3 regions of the Ralstonia condita genome follow, and region 3 is predicted to be linked to each of the others. Evidence: predicted binding sites of a transcription regulator. Region 3 holds the regulator's gene; each other region holds the start of a gene.

Region 1 (5,805 bases), on a different contig from region 3:
CGCCGGCGTGGAATGCAACTGCAGCACGCGCCGCCGCGACGCCGGCGCGGAATGCCCGACTTGCCCGTGTGGCTCCATTGCTGAGCGCCGCCCCGATCAGATAGAGATGTCCAACCTTAATGCATCTGGGCGCCGAATGGAATGAGCCAAGTGACGGAGGCGTCGCCGCACCCGGCGGCTGTTGTCAGGGATTCCTGACAGCGCCGCAGCGCACGCCGACGCGACTCTCAGCGCTGCCTGATTTCGATCAAGGCCAAGCGCTCTGATACTACGCATACGGACGCCGCCACAGCCAGACTGTCGGCGATCAGAGGCCGAACGCAGCACGCCCGCCCCCTCAGGAGAGACATCCATGATTCCGAATGCCCTCGAAGCCCGCCCCCAGACCGATGTGGAACGCCCCGCCCCCGTCGCCACGCTCAAGCTGGTGCGTGATATCAACGCCCACGTGCCGATGGACCCCGCGCTGCAGAGCCAATGCGCCAACTGCGTCATGCATTGGGCATGCCTGACCAATGCCGTACCCTCGGCACAGCGCACGCACCTGGAGCGCATGGTCCACACGTGGCGCAAGGTCGGCAAGGGCGAGGCGCTGTTCCGCGCCGGCGACACCTTCCACTCGATCTACGCCATCCGTTCCGGTTCGTTCAAGACAGTGGTGTCGCACCCCAACGGCTCAAATCACGTCACCGGATTCCAGTTCCCCGGCGAAACGCTGGGCCTCGATGGCATTGCGGCTGACCAGCACACCTGTGACGCGATTGCCCTGGAAGACAGCACCGTCTGCTCGATGCCATTCCATTGCGTGGAAGATCTTTGCCAGGACATCCGCCCGCTGCAGCATCGGCTGCATCAACTGCTGGCCGAGGAGATCGTCCGCGAATCCGGGCTGATGCTGCTGCTGGCAGGGCTGACCGCCGAGGCGCGCGTGGCGACCTTCCTGCTGAACCTGTCTGCGCGCATGCAGGCGCGCGGCTATTCGCCATCGAGCTTCACCCTGCGCATGACGCGCGACGAAATCGGCAGCTACCTCGGCATGCAGCTGGAAACCGTCAGCCGCGCGTTGTCCCGCTTCCAGCGCGAGGGCTGGCTCACCGTTGAAGGCAAGCGGATTGAACTGCTCGATCCGGATGCGCTCGGCGCCCTCTGAGTTGTCGATCCCATGCGGCGCCATCCCCGTGGCCGGGTCAGGGGGCCAGCTGCAGATGATCGATGACTTCCGTCACGCCCGGCGCCGACCACGCGGCGCCCATGGCGGCACGACGCTCGGCAGCCGAATCGATGCGCCCGCTCAGCGTGACCGTGCTCCCCTGCACAGACACCTGGATATGGCTGGCTTCACGTTCGGCATGCCGGCGCAGCGCGGCTCCGATCTGCTGCGTCACGTCGGTCGGCACGAGCCGCTCCTTGATCTTCAGCCGGTTGATGAGCCCCCCTACCCCGCGTAACGACCCGACCGCGCGCGCGGCCAGTTCGCTCTGGTAGGGCCAGTCAACCTCGCCGGACAGGGTCACCCAACCGTTCTCGACCAGCACCTCGATACGGTTCGACGGCAGGCTGGCGTGCCACTCCAGGGCAGATCGCGCCGCGTACGCGATGTCCTCGTCCGCATGCGTACCGGGTAGGCGGACTTCGATCTTCTGGACCACGCCCCGCACACCCGCCACCCGTTCCGCAGCGTGCTCGGCAGCCAGCTTTTCCGTGTAGCTCTGCACGTGGCCGGTCAGGGTCACCACGCCGTGATCGACCTCCACGCCGATCGCCGCCGCATCCACGGCGGGTTCCCACAGGAGCTCATCGCTCACGTCCTGCTTGATGCCCAGATCACTCTTCATGTCAGCCTCCATGCCTCGGTGGTTCGCTTGCACTTGCATTACGCCCAGTGGCGTTCCCGGGCCGCCTGGCAGGCAACGCAACGCTCCGCAGTGGGCTGGGCCTGCAGTCGCAGGAACGGGATGGCATCGCCGCAGTCCACGCAGACACCGTACCGGTGCTCACGCATGCGCTTGCGGCTCGCTTCAATGTCGGCCAGCTCCTGCCGATAGTGCGCCAGCATGACGTCGCCGGCGAGTTCGCTGGTTTCCTGTGCCGCCAGGTCGGCGTCTTCAAACGGCTCCGCCGCCATCGGCGGTGGCGCACTGGAAATGACGCCAGCCAGCTGTCGGCGCACGCGGCTCTCGTGCTCATCGAGCAACGCATTGAGCTGCTTCCATTGCGCGTCGGTCAAATGGGTCATGCCCGTCTCCCCTTTCCCCTGTTGATCCCCGTCCATGGGCAGTCTCATGCCTCCGAGGGCGACAGCCACGCCGGGCGCCGCTTTGTCTGCCCCCAATGGCCAGCGACCCGCACCTGATCGATGAACCCCGCGACCTCTTCTTGCGAAAGCCCGCTCAACACATCGCGCTGGCACAGTGCCAGCACCGGCGTGGGGATCGACGCAGTGATCTGCGCGATCTCCTCCACGGCCCGGAACGCACCGCGTGCGGCCATCACGCACACCACGGAAAGATGCGCGGGCAGCGGCATCTGGTCTTTCAGGAAATCCCGCATGGGTGAGGCAAGGTGACCCATCCAGATGGGTGCAAGTACCACGACCTGATCGAATGACTCGAGATCGGGCCCTGCATAGTGGTAGCGCGCGTGCTTGCCCAGCAGGGTTTCAACGACGCACCGAAGGTCGCCCATGAAGCCCGCTCGCGGATGTTCATCGGTCACTTCGGCCAACGGCCAGCCGCTCTGCGCCGCCATCTGTTCGGCCACCAGGCGGGCAGTGCCGGTGCGCGAGTAATACACAATCAGTGTTCTGTTCATGGCGAACTCCTGGGCTTGCGGTTTGCGCGGTTTGCGCGGTTTGCGCGGCTTGACCGATCAGACCTTCACCCACAGGTGGTCGATGACGGCACGCACGCCGGGGGCATCCCACGCGGCCTCGCGGGCGGCACGGCACTCGTTGAGATTGCGCAGCGCCCCGGTGAGCGTCACGGTGCCATCGGCCACCGACACGTGCACCCGCGCGGCATCCAGCACCGCCTGGCGCTCCAGTGCCTTGGTGATGCGTTGGGACAGGTCCGCCGGGCCAGCGGCATTGCGCATCGTCAGCGCATTGGCCACCGACCGGACGCCACGCACCCTGCGCACGGTGTCCAGTGCGGCACGGCGCTGAAAATCCTGGTCGACTTCGCCGCGCAAGGTCACGGCGCCGTCGTCGACGGTCACGGAAACGGCGCCCTCGGGCACGGAGGTGTTCCAGTGCAGCGCGTCGCCGATGGCCCGGGCAATCTCTTCATCCGGGCGCTGCATCTCGGGCGGCACCCTCACGTCCACATGCACTACCAGCGCCGTGACCCCCGAGACGCGCCGCACGGCCTCCTCGGCCGCTGCCTTGTCGGCAAAGGCATCGACGTTGCCCGAGAGCGTGACGACGCCGTCCTTGACGCGAACGGCAAGGCGGTCGGCATCGACCGCCGGATCCCATTGCAACTCCTCTTCCACGTCGCTCTTGAGTTGAATGTCGCCTTTCATGCCGTTCTCCTTCGGTCCACGCCCGGACTCAGTGCGACAACAGCACCGGCACCGTCATGGTGCCCAGCAACGTGCGCGTCACCCCGCCCAGTACCAGTTCGCGCAGGCGGCTATGCCCGTACGCGCCCATCACGATGAGATCGGCGTTGAAGTCGGAGGCGCGAGACAGCAGCATCTCCCCGATCGCGATATCGGATTCCACGCAACGCACCTCTTCAACGGTGGCTTCAATGCCATGCATCTTCAGTGCGCGCGCAACCTGGCCGACGGTCGTCTCTTCGGCCCAGTGCGGCGGACGGTCGCCCATCATCTGCAACACGTGAACCGTGGCGCCTCGCATCAACGGCATGGCATCGTGCAGCGCACGCGCCGATTCCCGCCCGCCGCTCCACGCCACCAGCACGCGCTTTGCCACATTGGCAAAGTGCCCCGCATAAGGCACCGCCAGCACGGGCCGGCCGGCTTCCAGGAGGAGTGTCTCGACAAAATCGGCCGCGACGAAGCTGGCCGGATCATCCGGGTTGCGCTGGCCAACGACCAGCAGATCGGCCTCGCGCGCTTCACGCAGCACGAGCGCCAGTGGGTCACCCTCGACGGCGCGCCATTCGACCTGGTCCGCCATCGACGCGGTGGCCTCGCGAAAATTGCCATGCATGACATCGCGCACGAGATCCCGTCGATGGCGGTCTTCTTCCAGGTAACGCGCCGCCCCATCCATCATGTAGAACCAGTCGGGGCTCGGCATGAAGCTCGCATAGACGCCGATCAGCCTGGCGCGGTGCGCCTTGGCGTACTCCATGGCGAGATGCAAGCGGTGCACCGCACCCTCGCTTGCGTCCAGATGCACCATCACGCTGGCATAACTCATAGCGGTTCCTTCTGCCGTTGGGCGCCGGGCTAGGCGATGACGACGTTCGAAAGCGGTTGTGTATCGACAGGCTCGGCTTGGGCCTCGACGGCGCGCACGAGCAGCACCGGCAAGCGGCTCTGCCGCACGACGCTCTCCGCCACACTGCCCAGCAGCATCCGCCTGAAGCCGCGCCGGCCATGCGTGCCGAGCACGATCGCTTGGGCATCGGTATCGTGCGCGGTCTGTTCAATGGCGTAGCCAATGTCAAAGGTGCCGATCGGATCGTCCACGACGACGGTCTTGACCCGAACGCCGGCTTTCTCGGCCTTGGCGCGGCCCGCGGCAACAAATTGCTTACCCTGGTCGATCAGCGCGTCGGTAAACCCGCGCACGTCGATGTAGCCCACGTCGTACTTGAGGTAGCTGTTGTCGATCACGTGAGCGATGACCAACTCCGAGTCAAGCTTGAGGGCAAGCTGGATCGCCTCGTCAAGGGCGCGATCGGCGGTTTCGCTGCCGTCGACCGCAACCAGGATCCTGTCGTACATGGTGAGCCTCCACATCAAACGGGCCGAATGCCCCTGCCTCGGCTTGCTTGGTTCCATGTTGGATCAACTGGCGGCCGGCCCCTTGATTTACATCAGCGTTTGCCCATGCCCGCGCCGCGCGAGAGCGGCTTGATCTGCCTCAAGGGGTGGCTTGCGACGCCCGCTAGACTCGGCGGCAGTTCGCTGCCACGGCGACCCTCGGGCAGGGGCATCACACCTTGTGCAGGATCAACATCCGGGGGTGCCCCGTCCTTATAGTGAAGACGTATGTGCAACGGAGTCCAGCATGAGGGTTGACGAGATTTGCTCGCGCCGCATCGTCCACGTCTCGGCGTCGACGACGCTGCAGACGGCCGCTCGGCTGATGCGGGACCAAAGCCTGCGCGCGTTGTTCGTCACCGAGCCTCGTGTGTCGGGCATGCGGGTGGTCGGCATCGTGACCGACCGCGACATGGTGGTGCATGGCATTGCCGACCACGACGACTGCACCCTGGCCACCGTGGCCGAGGTGATGACCCACGGCGTACTGACCATTCAGGGACACGCCGTCATCAGCGAGGCGCTGCGCACGATGCTGGGCCACGGCCTGCACCGGCTGGCGGTGATCGACGAGCAGCAGCGGCTGATCGGCATGCTCACATTGGACGACACGATCCGCGCGATGGGAGGCGAATGGACGTTGCTCGCCGGCATCCTGGGCCGAGACCGCTGTTCAGAGTCGACGTCGCAGGCGCCGTCGTACCTGACGATCTAGCCTCGGCGTTCTCCATCTCGTAATCGGCATGGCCAGGTAGCGCTGGCCGCGTCCGGGAAGGTGCCGGCGCGGGTGGGCTGCCCGGGCCTGCCACCGCTGATGAGGGGGCCGATCTGTTGATTCCCGCTCGA
Region 2 (5,805 bases), on a different contig from region 3:
GACCTCGTGCTGTGCCTGATCTCGGGCGGCGGCTCTGCCCTGCTGGCCGCTCCGGCCGAAGGCCTGACGCTGGCCGACAAGCAGTCCGTCAACCGTGCGCTGCTCAAAAGCGGCGCGAGCATCGGCGAGATGAACTGCGTGCGCAAGCACCTCTCATCGATCAAGGGCGGGCGCCTGGCGCTGGCGTGCGCACCGGCGCGCGTGGAGACGCTGCTGATCTCCGATATTCCCGGCGATGACCCGACGCTCATCGCCAGCGGCCCGACGCTGCCCGACGCCACCACCTGCGCGGATGCCCTGGCCGTGATCGACAAATACGGCATCGACGTGCCCGAAGCGGTGCGCCGTCATCTGGAAACCGGCGCGGGCGAAACACCCAAGCCCGGCGATGCACGTTTCGAAGGCCATCGCAGCCATGTCATTGCGACGGCGCAGCACGCGCTGGAAGCCGCCGCAGCACAGGCACGCTCGCTCGGTTACGAGGCGCACATCCTGTCGGACAGCATTGAAGGCGAAGCGCGCGATGTGGCCGAAGTCCACGCCGGCATCGTGCGGCAGATCGTGGCGCGCAACCAGCCGTTCACCAAACCGTGCGTGATTCTGTCGGGTGGTGAAACCACGGTGACCGTGCGCGGCAACGGCCGCGGTGGGCGCAATGCCGAGTTCCTGTTAGCCCTGGGTGTGGCGTTGGATGGCCTGCCCGGTGTGTACGCGATTGCCTGCGATACCGATGGCATTGATGGCTCGGAAGACAACGCGGGTGCGATGTTGACGCCGGATAGTTTGGCGCGTGCTGAAGCGCTTGGGTTGAAGCCGAAGCAGTTGCTCGACAACAACGATGGGTATGGGTTTTTTGATGCGTTGGGCGATTTGATTGTGACTGGGCCTACGCGGACGAATGTGAATGATTTTCGGGCGGTTTTGATTACTGGCTGATGTTGGATTGGGGGGATGGATTGATTGATGTTTGTGGTTCATCCCTTGTTTCATCCCCTGCCGGGGCTGACTCACTTTTCTTTGTCTTGCCAAAGAAAAGTAAGCAAAAGAAAGGCGCGCCCGAGATGGCGAAAGACTCCTTGAATTTATGTCGCAGGGAGGGGAAGGGAAAAACTCGCTTCGCTCAGACAGTTTCCCTTCCTTTTTCCTCCCTGCAACAGAAATTCAAGGCGCCATCAAGGGCAGGAACGTCAAGGGCCAAACCGTCGATCACGAGTGCAGTAGGAACCAGCAGCACAACGCGAAGCAAGGCGAGCAACACAGCAACAAACGGAGCCAACTAGGACAGCACACAGATTGTGTGGCCGTACCCTGCCCTAGATGGCGCCTTGAATTTGTGTAAGCGGGCGGAACAAAGACGGGGAACTGTTTGAGCGCAGCGAGTTTTCCCCGTCTCCGCCCGGTTACACAAATTCAAGGAAGGGGTCGCCATCTCGGGCGCGCCTTTCTTTGCTTACTTTCTTTGGCAAGACAAAGAAAGTGAGTCGCCCCCGGCAGGGGGTGAAAAGGGAGTGGACCGCCAAGGCCCAACCAAGCAAACAAACAACCCCACCCGGAGCAACAAAGTGCGCCGCTTCCGCAACACCAAAATCCTCGCCACCCTTGGCCCCGCCAGCAGCGACAAAGACACCATCCGCGCCCTCTTCGACGCGGGCGCAGACGTCTTCCGCCTGAACTTCAGCCACGGCTCGCACGACGACCACCGCAAGCGCTACGACACCGTGCGCGCGGTGGAGGCCGAGACCGGCCGCCCGATCGGCATCCTCGCTGACATGCAGGGCCCGAAGCTGCGCATCGGCACGTTCGCCGACGGCCGTGTCGTGCTCAAGAACGGCGATCGCTTTGTGCTCGACCGGGACCCGACGCCGGGCGATGTCACGCGCGTGCACCTGCCGCATCCGGAGCTGTACGCGGCTGCCGCGCCGGGGCAATCGCTGTTGCTCGATGACGGCAAGATCCGCCTGGCGGTGGAAGCCGCCGACCCGACGGCTATCGTCACGCGCGTGGTCGATGGCGGCCCGCTGTCGGACCGCAAGGGCGTGAACGTGCCGGACGCGGTGATCCCCATCCCCGCGCTCACCGAGAAAGACCTGCGCGATCTGGACTTCGCGCTGTCGTTGGGCGTGGACTGGATTGCGCTGTCATTCGTGCAGCGCGCCGAAGACGTGATCGCCGCGCGCGAGATCATCGGCGACCGCGCCGGCCTGCTCTCCAAGATCGAGAAGCCCGCAGCGCTGCTGCATCTGGAAGACATCGTGCAGGCGTCCGATGCGCTGATGGTCGCACGCGGCGACTTGGGTGTGGAGCTGCCGCCCGAGCGCGTGCCCGGCGTGCAGAAGCGCATCCTGCGCATGGCGCGCCACCACGGCAAGCCGGTGGTCGTGGCCACGCAGATGCTGGAATCGATGATCGAGGCGCCGGTACCGACGCGCGCCGAAGCGTCGGACGTGGCCAGCGCCGTGTACGACGGCACCGATGCCGTGATGCTGTCGGCCGAGTCGGCCAGCGGCAAGCATCCGGTGGCGGCGGTCAGCATCATGAACCGCATCATTGCCGAGACGGAGCGCGACCCGCTGTACCGCAACCTGATCGACGCGCAACACCTGGCACCGCTGCCCACGCGCCAGGACGCCATCTGCGCGGCGCTGCGAGACGTGACGCACATCCTGGGCGCGGTGGCCACCGTCACGTACACGTCCAGCGGCAAGACGAGCCTGCGCGCCGCACGCGAGCGGCCGCTGGCGCCCATCGTCAGCATCACGCCGCGCCTGGACACCGCCCGTCGCCTGGCGATTGCCTGGGGCGTGCACAGCACCGTCAGCGCCGATGTGGCGAGCGTGGATGAAATGGTGGATGCAGCCTGCCGTGCCGCCGCGCGCGAGGGCTTTGCCGTGCCGGGCGATCAGATCGCCATCACGGCGGGCATGCCGTTCGGTCAGGCCGGTTCAACCAACCTGCTGCGCCTGGCGGAAATCTGGCCCCAGACGGCGACCGGCACGCTGCCGGCCATGGCCGCGCAGCAGCCCGAGCCCGTGTCGGCATAGGACGGCGGGCTACACCACCTTGGAGTAGCGCGGCACGAAGCTGATGGGCTTGCCCTCGGCTTCGACCGCGCGCTCGGTGCCGCCGGCACGCAGATGCGCGTCGAACACCATGGCGATGCGCCGCACCAGCAGCCGGCCTTGTGGCGTGATGACGATGCGCTCGTCGCCCACCTTCACCAGCCCACCCTCTTCCAGCGGTGCGAGCGCCTTCAGCTCGTCAGCGAAACTACGCTTGAAGTCGATGCCGTGCCGCGCCCCGAACGCGCGCATGTCCAGCTCGAACCCACACATCAGCTCGCCGATCAATGCGCGGCGCACGTGGTCGTCCGGCGTCAGCGACAGGCCCCGCAGAACGGGCAGCTCGTTGGCATCGACACGCGCATAGTACGCATCGAGATCCTTTTCGTTCTGCGCATACACATCGCCCACGCGGCTGATGGCGGAGACGCCGAAGGCCAGCAGGTCGCAGTCGGCGTGCGTGGAGTAACCCTGGAAATTGCGCTGCAGCCGCCCTTCCCGTTGCGCAATGGCCAGCGCATCATCCGGCCGCGCGAAGTGGTCCATGCCGATGTAGACATAGCCCGCCGACACGAGGCGTTCCACCGTCATGCCCAGCAGGTCGAGCTTGTCGTCGGCGGTCGGCAGGGTGAGCGGATCGATGCGGCGCTGCGCCTTGAACAGATGCGGCATGTGCGCATAGCTGTAGACGGACAGCCGGTCAGGCGCCATCTCCAGCACGCGATCGAGCGTGGCGTTGAACGTCTCGGTGCGCTGATACGGCAGGCCGTAGATCAGGTCGAAGCTGATCGACTCGAAGCCAAGGCGGCGGGCGGTATCGACCACGCGGCGCGTATCTTCCACGCTCTGAATCCGATGGACGGCACGCTGCACGTCGGGATCGAAATCCTGGATGCCGAGACTCGCGCGATTGAAGCCGATCTCGGCCAACACCTCGAGCGTGGCGTCATCTGCGTGGCGCGGATCCAGTTCGACGGAGATTTCCGCGTCCGCTGCCAGGCTGAAGTGTTCGCGCGCGGCGGCCATGACGGCGCGCATTTCGTCGTGGGCAAGGAACGTGGGCGTGCCGCCACCCCAGTGCAGTTGCGTGACGCGGCGCAGCGGTCCGACATGCCGGGCCACCATCGCCATTTCGTGGGCGAGCGCGCGGATATACCGGGCGCTGCGCGAATGGTCTTTCGTGATGACCTTGTTGCAGCCGCAGTAGTAGCAAAGGTTGGCGCAGAACGGCAGGTGCATGTACAGCGACAGCGGTGCGTGCAAGGCCGGCGCAATGGCGGCGCGGCGGTGCAACGCATCGAGGTAATCAGCGTTGCCGAAGCCATTGTGGAAGCGATCCGCCGTGGGGTACGACGTATAGCGCGGGCCGTGCGTGTCGAAGCGTTGGGCCAGCGCGCGCACTTGCGGCGCAGACCAGCGGAAGGCGGTGTCAGCGGCAGCCGGATCCGCGGCAGCCGGTTGGGCAAAGGGGAACATGGGGCGTGGATTGCGAGGGCGATGGCTCATGCTATGCCCGGCCCCATCGCCGCGCGTTGATGTGTATCAACGTGGTGCAAAGGGTGTTCAAACACGCCTCCCCCTCCCATGGGAGGGGTCGAACTTCACCGATCTGTCACGCTTCCCTATCTAACATCGCCGATCCGCGCACGCCTGCGCTGTCTGCAGATAACAACAACGCGTGCGCTCGGTTCGACCTTTGGGGGAAGCACCATGTGGCAGAAAATCGCACGCCGCTACGCGTGCGCCCTGGCCTGCGCGGCCGCCGTTGTGACGTTGCCCGCGCATGCGCAAGGCGACGCCGCGTTTGTCGTCGGTCAACTGCTGGAGCGGGGCGGCGCGCAGGCCGATTACGCACGCGATTTCATGGCTGGAGCCAAGGTGGCTTTCGACGCCGCCAACCAGGGTGGCGGCATCAAGGGCAGGCGTATCACCCTGGTGAGGCGCGAGGTCGACCAGACCGCGGCCGTGCCGCAAGCAGTCGACATGATCGAGCGCGATCACGCGGAGGTGCTCTTCGGCGTGAGCGAGCGATTACTGCCTGCGCTGGCCGCCTCACCGGACATTGCCCGGCGTAACGTCCCGCTGCTGGCACCGCTGTCGGGGGCGACGTCGCACTCCGACAACGTCTGGTTCATCCGCCCGGATGACGACCACGAGATCGTCGCGGCACACAACCGGCTGCGCCAGTTCGGCATGCGACGCATTGCGCTCGTCACCACCGCGGGCTTCGACCCGCAAGTCGGTGCGCATCTGCGTGAGACCCTGGCCGCCGCCGCAACAGGCAAAGGCGACGCGGCGGAGACGCTCGAGGTATACACACTGGCGGACGACCCGGGCGGACTCGCCGCGCGCATCGCCCCGACCAAGCCGACCGCCGTCATCGTCGCGGGCGACACCCTCGCCTACTCGACCGTGGGCCGCGCGCTGGCGCAGCACGGCTGGTATGGCTTTCTGGTCGGGCTGTCGTCGGTGAACCCACAGGTGGCACGCGAGATCCTCGGCGCAGGCTACAGCGGTGGCATGTTGCTCGCGCAGACCGTGCCAAACCCTGCCAGCGCCGGCACGAAGATCGCACGCGAGCACATGGCGCGCATGAAACAGTTTCTGGATGAACCGCCATCGGCCGCAACGCTGTCGGGCTACATCGCGGCAACCTATCTCGTGCAGGCGATGAACGCGGCAGGCGGCAAGGTTGCGGGCGCGGAGTTGCGGCGAGCGCTGCGGACACGCATCGACCTCGGCGGCT
Region 3 (5,805 bases):
GCTGCTCATGGCCGGCCCGCTCGTCGCCATGATCGGATGCGGCGTCACCATCTGGCTGGCGATCTCGCATCCCGATCCGGTCATCCAGGATAACGTTGTGCGGCGCGGTCTGGTCGTGGAGAAGAGCGTCACCGTGCCGGCCCAAGCCGCTCACGGGGAGGTCCGATGAAACGCCGACTGCTGATGTGGATCTTGTGGCCGGCGTTCTTGAGCGCCGCGCTGGCCGAACTAGTGGTCTTCGCGGTGGTGGATCCGGCAGACCTGCGCTTTTTTGGTGAACAGATCACCGTGTCGGCCGAAGCGGTCTACACGGTGTCGTTCTTTGTGTTCTGGCTGCTGTGTGGCCTATCCAGCGCGCTCACGCTGTATGTGTCGCCTGGCATCGGCAAGTTGGAGGCGCACGAGCATCCGCTCGTTTGAGCGGATGCAGGCAGACGGTTCAGCTGGCCTGGCCGCTCATCACGTGGCGCAGGCCGGCCATGTCGATCAGCTTGACGTGTCGCTGGCGGATCTGGATCAGACCCGCCTCGGCAAAGCGCGAGAACAAGCGGCTGACGGTTTCGAGCTTCAGGCCCAGGTAGCTGCCAAGCTCTTCGCGGCTCATGCGCAGCACGAACTCCGTCGAAGAATACCCGCGCTGGGCAGAGCGCTTGGACAGATTGAGCAGGAAAGCGGCCAGACGCTCTTCGGCCCGCATCGAACCGAGCGTCAGCAGCATCTGGTGATCTTGTGAGATCTCCTTGCTCATCAGGCGCAGGAACTGATGCTGCAACGAAGGGAGTCGGCGTGAGAGCTGCTGCAACTGGTCATAGCGGACCACGCAGACTTCGGTGTCTTCCAGGGCAGTGGCGTCGGACACGTGCCGCATGTCGCCGATGCCATCCAGTCCGACAATCTCGCCCGGCAGATGGAAGCCGGTGATCTGATGACGGCCGTCCTCGAGGGTGAGGTGGGTCTTGAGCGTACCGAAACGAATGCCATAGACGCCCTCGAGAGGTTCGCCGAGGGCATACAGCGTTTGCCCCTTCTTGACGCGGATGCGCTCCGACACCAGCTCATCCATTTTGCGTACATCGTCCGAATTCATTCCCACTGGCAGGCAGATTTGCCCGAGTACACAAGTGGAGCAACGCGAGGCTTGGTCGGAAAGTGCGATTCGTGTAAGCACGGGTGGGGGCGAATGACTTTCGAGTTGGTGAAGTAGGAAATTCTTATGGTGCAGCTGCGCTTTATTATAACGATGACCTTGCGCTTATCGGACGTTTCCGATGTGGTGAATCGCGTGAAATGCGCTTAATTCCCGAAAGCCGGTCAATAACCTTAGCCCATATCAAAAGAGCATCACAAAGATGAGTGCCGCTGTGCTTCTGAGTGTTTTCTTGATCGCGCTGCTTGGCGGGGTCCATTGCCTGGCGATGTGCAGCGGGATCGCACTCGCCGCGGAGAAGGGCGGGGTCTCCGTGCGTATCGTGTCGCGTCGTCGGCTGTGGTTCGAGCAGGTGATCATGCATGCCGGGCGGCTGACGACGTATGCATCGCTGGGCGCAGCGATGGGGGCGCTTGGTGCCACCGTGTGGCGCCAGCAATGGCTGCCGATCCAGCGTGGTCTGTTTGCGCTGGCCAGCGCGCTGCTGTTGACGTACGGTCTGCTGCTGCTCCTGCGCGCGACGGGGGATGCATGGCGTGCTCCGGGGCTGGAACGCATGCTGGGCCGCCTGTCGGGCAAGTTGTCGGCCTTGGCCTCCCGGTTGGGCGGCGGATTTCGCGCCGCACACCCGCTGGTTCGACGGTATGTCATCGGGCTCGCCTGGGGACTCGTGCCCTGCGGGATGGTCTATGGCGCGCTTGCTGTTGCGTTGCTGGCAGGCAACGCGGCGTCCGGGGCGGTGGTGATGCTCGCTTTCGGGGCGGGTACGCTGCCGAATCTGCTGATGATGTCAGGCCTGGCTGGCTGGTTGCGCGGGCTATCCCGCCAGCGATGGGCTCGCGGCGCCGCAGGGGTCATCATCACCGGGTTCGGAACCTGGGGGCTGGTGTGCGCTGCCTGGTTGCCAGAGATGCTTAACGCACACGGTTTCTGTCTCGTCCTGTGAGCCGTTGAAGGACATGCCAGCCGTGGCGCCGGGCGGTCGGGGCACTCGGGCATCTTCCCGGTTGCGGCGCCAGGCGATATTGCCCTACAATCAGACGCAATTCGACTCGCCTTCCGCGCAGATCAACAATCCCAAGCGCGGCTTCAGGCGACGCCATCCAGTGGTAATGCCGCCCTGGACAGTCGAGTCGGGCAGCTCCCCAGCCTTTGTCGGTAGCCGCCCGGTGCAGCATCCGTCCCTATGGCGGCGGAAGAAATTGCCCTTGTGGTGCCTGACTGGCACCGGATCAACTCGCTCCTCCGGCCTTTTTTTTGGGCTCACCCACTGCGTTCCGGTGCAAGGCTTCACGGCGTTTGCGCGCTTGGCCCGGGCGGGCGACATGCATTCAGATATGCCGCGTGCGTCGCGGCGGAACGACAAACTTCAAGCGTGACGGCGACCGGCCGCGCGCGAGCAATGACGAACCGTTCAACCCGATGAATACCCAAGAGGCGAAAGTCGTCCTCGAGACCGCGCTGATTTGTGCGCAGGACCCGTTGCGAGTCAATGACTTGCGCAAGCTGTTCGACGAAGAAGTTTCCGCGGACACCATCCGCGTGCTGCTCGAAGAGCTGCGCCAGGATTGGCTTGATCGCGGCGTCGAGCTGGTTGCACTGGCTTCGGGCTGGCGTCTGCAGAGCCGTCCCGAGATGCGTGTGTATCTTGACCGGTTGCATCCGGAAAAGCCGCCCAAGTACTCGCGCGCCGTGATGGAGACGCTGGCGATCATTGCCTACCGTCAGCCCGTCACACGGGGGGATATCGAAGATATCCGCGGCGTCACGGTCAATACGCAGGTCATCAAGCAGATCGAAGACCGCGGTTGGATCGAGGTGATTGGTCATCGCGACGTGCCCGGGCGCCCGGCACTGTATGCCACTACCAAGCAGTTCCTTGATGACCTTGGGTTGCGTTCGTTGGACGAACTGCCGCCCCTCGAAGACGCGCGTGCCCAGGCGCAGGCCAGCTTGCTGGAGCAGGGCGCGATCGAGTTTGAGGGCGGCGCCATCGCAGTGGATCAGCTGACGGCGCTTGTGAACGACGAGCCTGCTGCCGAGGGCGCTGTGGCCTCACCGGCTGAAGGCGCCGAGCTGCTGGTGGCGGCCGAAACCGAGCAAGCCGTTGCGCCTATGTCGGGCGCCGAAGTGGCGGCTGCGAGCGGAACATTTAAAGAGCCCGCTGATCCGGGCTCGCCACTGCAGACGGTGCCTGCTGCTCCGCCCGAGGCGAGTGAGACAACCCCCGAAGACGAACGTAGGGCGCTGGCCGAGCCATCATCCGGTTCCCCAAACGAACACTCCTAATGCCAAGCCGGTCCCCGACCGGCGCTTGGCCCGAACCCTTCTGAATTGAAAGACGTTGTGAGTACTCAGCCAGATTCCATGGATACACGTATGCCGCACGAGGCGGACGCTTCGACGCCCCGACAGGACGGCGATGGCGCAGAATCGCAGGCGCCGCGCCGCAAAGGTCTGCGTCGCGGACTGCGCAACCTGGTAGGGTCGCGCCGCCAGTCGCAGGATGGCCGCGCTGAAGCGGATGCGGCCACTGGCGAGCCTGCCTCTGCCGATGCCAGTCCGCCGGCCCAGCCGCGCAAGAGCCGCAACCCACGTGCGCGCAAACCGAAGGAAGGCGCCCCGGCTGAGGTGCAGGGGGTGCAAGAAGCCGCCGTACCCGCCGAGGGTGCTTCTGCGGAAACCCAAGGCGAACGAGGCGAGCGACGTGGCCCGCGTGGCCGATTCGGCAAGAACCGCCGCCGCCCGGGCGAAGGCCAGCCAGCAGGCGAGCGCGCTGACAGCGGCGGCAACAAGAATGCCGCCGCGGGTCGTGGCAAAGGCCAGGGCCGCGGGGGCAAGCAGCAAACCAAGCCGGGCGCGCAGCATCGTTCAGGCACGGGCGGAAAGGGCGCGGAAGATGTCTTCAAGTACGTCATTTCCGGTGCGTATGACTCCGAAACCGACGCGGGTGGCGCAGTATCGCAGCCGACCAAGGTGCGCGAGCTTACTTCCGAGGACGATGCTCCCAAGCTGCACAAGATCCTGGCCGACGCCGGTCTCGGCTCGCGCCGTGACATGGAAGATCTGATCCTGCAGGGCCGCGTTTCCGTCAACGGACTGCCGGCGCACATCGGTCAGCGCATTCTCGCGACTGACCAGGTGCGCGTGAACGGCAAGCTGATTCAGCGCAAATTGCCCAGCAAGCCGCCACGCGTGCTGCTGTACCACAAGCCTGCCGGGGAAATCGTCAGCCAGTCCGACCCGGAAGGTCGTCCGACCGTGTTTGACGCCCTGCCGCGCATGAAGACCGGTAAGTGGGTTGCGGTCGGCCGCCTGGACTTCAACACTGAAGGTCTGCTGATCTTCACGACCTCCGGTGACATTGCGAACCGATTCATGCATCCACGCTATGGCGTCGAGCGCGAATACGCGGTCCGCACGCTCGGTGAACTGCCGGAGGCGGATCGCCAGAAGCTGCTCCACGGCGTCCAGTTGCAGGACGGCGAGGCCAACTTCCTGCGCTGCGTCGATGGTGGCGGTGAGGGTGTCAACCATTGGTACCATGTGGCCCTGACCGAGGGGCGCAACCGCGAAGTGCGCCGTATGTTCGAGGCCGTCAACCTCACGGTGTCGCGCCTGATCCGTACGCGATACGGCAGTTTTGTTCTTCCGCGTGGCCTGAAACGCGGGCGCTGGCAGGAGGTGTCGGCTGACGACGTACGCACGCTGATGGGCAACCTGGGTATGAAGGTGCCTGCGCAGAGCTCCGCCGGCCAGAATCGTCAAGGCAACCGCCGCCGGGAGCCGGCGCCGGTCCTGATGGGGCCGATGTCATCCGGCTTTACGGGCGAGGCAAACTTCCAGTCGCGCGGATTTGGCCTTGAAAACGGTAACCGAGCAGCGCCGGCCCAGCGCCGGCAGTCGGCCCCGCGTCAGCCGGATCCGATGCAGACGTCGATGGGATACATCAACGTCGGCGGCCCCACGACGCTTACAGCACGAGGCCGCATGGGTGGTCGCGCCGAGGGTCGTGGCGGCTTGGTGGACGGCAACCGCGGGCCTGGCAACAAGCGCGGCGGAAAGGCCGGCGGCATGCCCGGCGGCAACAAGGCACCGCGTGGCGGTGGCAAACGCGGCGGCAAGCGTTGAAACGGCCGGCGTTGTGACGTATAGGTCATGATGCCGGCGTCTGCAATCTCTCCGGGCATATTTTGCGTTTTGCCCGGAGACGCATTACAATACGAGTCTAATCAAAAGTCATCCCGCAGAAGATGGGCGAAGGATATGGGCATTGCGCCCATTTTTTTTTGCTTCGGCAGGTTGGCAACACCGGGAAATTCTTCAGGAAAAACGTGCATCTGACTGATCTGATTGAAAAAACCCTCACCGCCATGGGTTACGAGCTGGTGGAAGTGGAACGCGCGCCGGCTGGATTGCTGCGCGTGTATATCGATCAGGCGGAAAACGGCATCGTCATTGAGGATTGCGAGAAGGTGAGCCACCAGCTCACGCGCGTGTTCGAAGTTGAAAACGTCAACTACGAGCGGCTTGAGGTGTCCTCGCCTGGCCTGGATCGGCCGCTGCGCACGTTGGCTGACTTCACGCGATTCGCTGGCCTCGAGGCTAAAGTGACGTTGCGCCTGCCGGTTGGCGGGCAAAAGAATTTCACCGGATTT

What was found. Region 3 encodes FNR, which switches genes on or off when oxygen is low (the NO sensors DNR and NnrR bind a similar motif). Its sites were predicted from a motif close to TTGATNNNNATCAA; they were not measured.
Region 1: the regulator FNR is predicted to act here: its motif matches at 5,003-5,016, upstream of R2N03_RS04520 (universal stress protein).
Region 2: the regulator FNR is predicted to act here: its motif matches at 4,592-4,605, upstream of hemN (oxygen-independent coproporphyrinogen III oxidase).

Annotation. Positions count from the first base shown of each region.
Region 1 covers NZ_CATYWO010000001.1:951,450-957,254, reverse strand. Annotated here, with positions in the region: gene R2N03_RS04555 (sensor histidine kinase) at 1-78, opposite strand, end outside; gene R2N03_RS04550 (helix-turn-helix domain-containing protein) at 353-1,150, shown strand; gene R2N03_RS04545 (BON domain-containing protein) at 1,188-1,835, opposite strand; gene R2N03_RS04540 (TraR/DksA family transcriptional regulator) at 1,874-2,236, opposite strand; gene R2N03_RS04535 (flavodoxin family protein) at 2,281-2,811, opposite strand; gene R2N03_RS04530 (BON domain-containing protein) at 2,869-3,522, opposite strand; gene R2N03_RS04525 (universal stress protein) at 3,551-4,390, opposite strand; gene R2N03_RS04520 (universal stress protein) at 4,420-4,920, opposite strand; gene R2N03_RS04515 (CBS domain-containing protein) at 5,207-5,674, shown strand.
Region 2 covers NZ_CATYWO010000003.1:385,940-391,744, reverse strand. Annotated here, with positions in the region: gene R2N03_RS13515 (glycerate kinase type-2 family protein) at 1-936, shown strand, start outside; gene pyk (pyruvate kinase) at 1,563-3,041, shown strand; gene hemN (oxygen-independent coproporphyrinogen III oxidase) at 3,051-4,535, opposite strand; gene R2N03_RS13500 (ABC transporter substrate-binding protein) at 4,770-5,805, shown strand, end outside.
Region 3 covers NZ_CATYWO010000006.1:178,994-184,798, forward strand. Annotated here, with positions in the region: gene R2N03_RS17895 (FixH family protein) at 1-169, shown strand, start outside; gene R2N03_RS17900 (hypothetical protein) at 166-420, shown strand; gene fnr (fumarate/nitrate reduction transcriptional regulator Fnr) at 440-1,168, opposite strand; gene R2N03_RS17910 (sulfite exporter TauE/SafE family protein) at 1,350-2,093, shown strand; gene scpB (SMC-Scp complex subunit ScpB) at 2,570-3,436, shown strand; gene rluB (23S rRNA pseudouridine(2605) synthase RluB) at 3,527-5,278, shown strand; gene rimP (ribosome maturation factor RimP) at 5,482-5,805, shown strand, end outside.